DNA from 2 places in the Caulobacter sp. P4_E5 genome. Region 1 is predicted to be linked to the other one. Evidence: predicted binding sites of a transcription regulator. Region 1 holds the regulator's gene; the other holds the start of a gene.
What was found. The regulator LexA, encoded in region 1, represses DNA repair genes until DNA is damaged. The targets are predictions, from matches to a motif close to ATGTTCNCNANNTGTTCT.

Region 1 (2,396 bases):
GCGTCGCGGGGCTTTCGATCGAGGACTGGTCGGGGACGGGCCTCTACGACCTGTCGATCGCTGTGGAGCGCCTCAAGGCCGCCCGCGCGGCGATCGACGCGTCCGGCCAGGACGTAATGCTGGTGGGCCGCACCGAAGGCTATCTGCGAGGGATCCGCGACCTGGCGCCGACCCTGGAGCGCCTGAAGGCCTATGCCGCGGCGGGCGCGGACTGTCTCTATGCGCCGGCCGTCACCGATTTCGACGAGATCCGGGCCATCGTCCAAGCCGTCGCGCCCAAGCCGGTCAACGTGCTGTTCTGGGGACCGCAGATGTCGGTCGAGAGCCTGGGCGCGCTGGGCGTGCGCAGGGTCAGCACGGGCGGTTCGCTGGCCGCCGCCGCCTGGGCCGGATTCGACGCGGTCGCCAAGCGCCTAGCGGAGGAGGGGCGCCTGGCGCCGAAACCTTAGCTCCAACTGTCATCCCGGACGGTCCGAAGGACCGGTCCGGGACCACCAGAAACGCCGAGGTCGGAAAGCCAAGCACCCGTGGCGGTCCCGGCTTTCGCCGGGATGACAGCAGAATGAGCGAAAGACCTTAGTGGTAGCGGCGGATCAGGCCGACCAGCTTGCCCTGCACCTCGACCTGATCGGGGCCGAAGATGCGAGTCTCGTACTTGGGATTGGCCGCTTCCAGAGCGATCGAGCCGCCCTTCTTGCGCAGGCGCTTCAGGGTGGCTTCCTCGCCGACCAAGGCGACGACGATCTCGCCCGAGGTGGCGGTGTCGCCCTTCTTGATGATCACATAGTCGCCGTCGAGGATGCCGGCCTCGATCATCGAGTCCCCTTGCACCTCGAGAACATAGTGCTCGCCGCCGCCGAGCATCGACTCGGGCACTGGCAGGCGCTCGCGCTCGTGCTGGATGGCGTCGATCGGCGTGCCGGCGGCGATCTTGCCGAGGATCGGCAGCTCGCGAGTATCGTTGGCGGGGGCGGTCYCCGTTTGAGCCGGAGGCGGAGCGCCGCCGCCTTCGAACACTTGCGGGCGGAAGGCGCCGCGGCCCTTGGGCGGGGCAGTCGTCGTGGCCTGTTGCGGTAGCTTGACCACCTCCAGCGCGCGGGCGCGGTGGGCGAGGCGGCGAATGAAGCCCCGCTCTTCCAGCGCCGTGATCAGCCGGTGGATGCCCGACTTCGAGGCCAGGTCCAGGGCCTCCTTCATCTCGTCGAACGAGGGGGAGACGCCGGTCTCCTTGATCCGCTCGTGGATGAACATCAGCAGTTCGTGCTGCTTGCGGGTGAGCATGGCGACCTCGGCTGGAGCGCGGAACAAACCGCAAACCTCGCGAATGTTCTCTAGGCGTTCCGCATTAAAGTCAAGTCGAGGCCGTCGCGGCGCGGAAAATCCAGGAAAATCAAAGACTAGGTTGTGCCGCAGGGTAAATAGCGGCCAGAATCAAAAGCTTAACGAAAACTTTCACGCGCGCTTGCGGGCCACGATGATGTCCTGGTCCTGCAGCGGCTGGCGACGCCACACGCCAAGGGCCTGATTCAGCACGTCGAGGCCCAACGCGTCATACTGGACGAGGGTGGGCCCGAGGTCGTAGCCAATCACCGATTCCGGCAGCTCCGGCGTCGCGGTCCAGCAGCCATCGAGAGCGTGGACGAAGTCGAACGCGATCTGGCCATTGCCGGTGTTGGCGCGGGCCTCCTCGTCGATCAGGTACCAGGAGACGATGCTGACCCCGCCGGGCTTCAGCACCCGGGCGATTTCGCGGGCGAATTGCGCCTGGTCGGCGGCCAGCAGGTGGGTGAACACCGAGCCCAGCCAGACATAGTCGAAGCTGGCGTCCGGATAGGGAAAGACATAGGCGCTGGCGGGTTGCGAGCCTTCCGGATTGTACCGGTCGCTGTGCATGGCGGCATGGACGAATTCGAAGCGTGGGTCGCCGACGGCGATGTTGGCTTTGCACCAGTCGATGGCTTGGGCCATCACGTCGAAGCCGCTGTAGCGCCCGTTCTCATCGAGATAGTCGACGAGGGGCGCGGCGGCGCGACCGATACCGCAGCCGACGTCGAGGATGGCGTGGTGTGGCTGCAGGCCCGCCTCGATGAACAGCTGCTTGAACGCCTGGCCCACGCGAACGAAGTCGGCGTCGGCGGCGCCGACCAGGTGCCAGAGTTCCTGCGGCGCGGCGACGGCATTCGGATCGGCCGGCGGAGGCGCGATCGGGGCGGGTGTTCCGCTCAAGGCGCGACGCAGGCGGCCCAGGACGGGGCGCAGGGGCGCGGGCGTGGCGTTACGCAGCGCCGTCAGGAAAGAGCCGTCCCGCATCCGATTCCCTTTCGATCCGAAGCGGGCGGACCCTAGCGGTGCGCCAGGTTTCAGCCAACCTTTGGAGCGGGCAATTTGCGGAAGGT
Region 2 (2,396 bases), on a different contig from region 1:
TCCTCGATCAGGTCGAATTCCTCGGCCATGCGGATCAGGGCGAACGGGCTGCCGCCGTCCTCGAACCGCACCAGGGCCTCATGGTGATGGGCCAGGCCCGTCGTCAGCGACACCACTGGCTGATAGGCCAGGGTGAAGCGCCGCTGGCTGACCGCCACGCCCAGGGCGCCGGCGCGGGCCAGGGTCCGCTTGACGGAGCGGTTCATCGCCTCCGACAGCGTCATCGGCGGCATGTCCTTCAGGCCCTCGCGCAGGAAGTCGTCGAGAGCGTAGCGCAGGGCCCGCATGGCGCGCGCCGAACTGGCGCCGCCTTCCAGCGGTACGACATGGGCGCTGGCCTCGGCGCTGACCATGCGGGTCAGGCGCTTGATCATGTTCTCGGGCCGGTCGTCCTTGGCCCGCAGCAGGGCGAAGCGGTCGGGGGAGAGGCGGGTGGCGGCCGAACCGCCGTGCGACTCGGCGCGGATGGCGCTGGCGACGCGGATGTCGAGGGCGGCGGCCTCGCCGGGCGTCAGGCCTTCGCGCATGACCCCGAGGCCGGCGAACTCGACCATGGCCAGTTCCAGCTCCAGGCCGGTGACGCGGGCGGCCTCGAACAGGCCCCTGGCGATGTCGTCGAACGACTCGCGCGGCGACAGGCGGCCGGCGGGCAGGGACGGGCCCGTCGCCTGGGCGGCGGTGGCGGCGCACGAGACGCGGCCTTCGTTCTCGGGCAGGGCGCGCAGGATGACGCGGACGTGGCGCTCCTCCTGGCCGGCCAGGCGCAGCACCACGGGGCCGCGCCGCACGCCGTCGTCGGCGCAGCTGACCATGGCGTCCATCAGCGACCGGTCGTCGGGATGGAACAGGTCGGACCAGGCCTGGCCCATCAGGCCGGTCTCGTTCAGGCCCATGACCTTCTGGGCCGCGCCCAGCGCCAGGCGCACGCGGCCGCTCTGCAGCTCAACGAGAAGGTCGGCGCTGGCGAATGCCAGGCCGAGAAGGCGACGCGGATCGATCGACAAGACGGCAGTCCCCCAAGACGCGGCCACGCTGGCACGAACGGGCTTAAGGACCGGTTGCGGTCGTGAAGGGCGGCGTCCGAAATCCGGATCTCGGCGCGCGGCCTTTTAGCCTACGTAAGAAACGGTCGTTTCTATGGATGAGAACATCTTGCGAACCTGGAACAAAGCATGTACGCCTTTGAACATGTTCCACAGGTCGTTGGGACGCGGCGCGGGAAGCGCCGATCGGGCGGCCGGAATCATGGGATAGAGGGCGGACAACAATGACCAGTCAGGCGGCTTTGAAACTCGTGGGCAAGGATGAAGGCGACAAGCAACGCGCGCTAGAGGCGGCTCTCGCCCAGATCGACCGCGCGTTCGGCAAGGGCTCGGTGATGAAGCTGGGCGAAAAGGGCAAGGTCGAAATGGAGTCGATCTCCACCGGCTCGCTCGGCCTCGACATCGCCCTTGGCATCGGCGGCCTGCCCAAGGGGCGGGTGATCGAAATCTACGGTCCCGAAAGCTCGGGCAAGACCACCTTGGCCCTGCACGTGGTGGCCGAATGCCAGAAGGCTGGCGGCACCGCCGCCTTCGTCGACGCCGAGCACGCCCTGGACCCGGGCTATGCGTTCAAGCTGGGCGTCAATCTCGACAACCTGCTGGTCTCGCAGCCCGACAACGGCGAGCAGGCCCTGGAGATCACCGACACCCTGGTGCGCTCGGGCGCCGTCGACATCGTGGTGATCGACTCGGTCGCCGCCCTGACGCCGAAGGCGGAAATCGAAGGCGAGATGGGCGACAGCCTGCCGGGCCTGCAAGCCCGCCTGATGAGCCAGGCGCTGCGCAAGCTGACCGCCTCGATCAACAAGGCCAACACCATCGTCATCTTCATCAACCAGATCCGTCACAAGATCGGGGTGATGTACGGCAGCCCGGAAACCACCACGGGCGGCAACGCGCTGAAGTTCTACGCCTCGGTGCGTCTGGATATCCGCCGCACCGGCTCGGTGAAGGTCCGTGACGAGATCATCGGCAACAACGTCCGCGTGAAGGTGGTCAAGAACAAGGTGGCCCCGCCGTTCCGCGAGGTCGAGTTCGACATCATGTACGGCGAGGGCATCTCCAAGCTGGGTGAGATCATCGACCTGGGCGTCAAGGCCGGGATCATCGACAAGGCCGGCTCGTGGTTCTCGTACGGCAGCCAGCGCATCGGCCAGGGCCGCGACAATGTCCGCGAGTTCCTGAAGACCAATCCCGACGTGGCCAAGGACATCGAGGCCGCCGTCCGCAAGTCGTCGCAGAAGATCGAGGAAGAGCTCCTGGTCGGCGGCCCCGAGGACGGCGAAGAGGAATAGTCCTCTTCGAGGGTTTCGCGGCCTTCGCCCGACCACGGGGCGTTCCCCGCCTTCAACA

Region 2: a site for LexA is predicted at 1,145-1,162, ahead of recA (recombinase RecA). Genes of this name have one in related genera too.

Annotation. Positions count from the first base shown of each region.
Region 1 is NZ_JBFUJD010000112.1:7,145-9,540, reverse strand. Features, by position in the region: gene AC1DSO_RS23020 (isocitrate lyase/PEP mutase family protein) at 1-449, shown strand, start outside; gene lexA (transcriptional repressor LexA) at 577-1,281, opposite strand; gene AC1DSO_RS23010 (class I SAM-dependent methyltransferase) at 1,453-2,310, opposite strand; gene lepB (signal peptidase I) at 2,361-2,396, opposite strand, start outside.
Region 2 is NZ_JBFUJD010000033.1:4,140-6,535, forward strand. Features, by position in the region: gene AC1DSO_RS12130 (EAL domain-containing protein) at 1-1,004, opposite strand, end outside; gene recA (recombinase RecA) at 1,268-2,338, shown strand.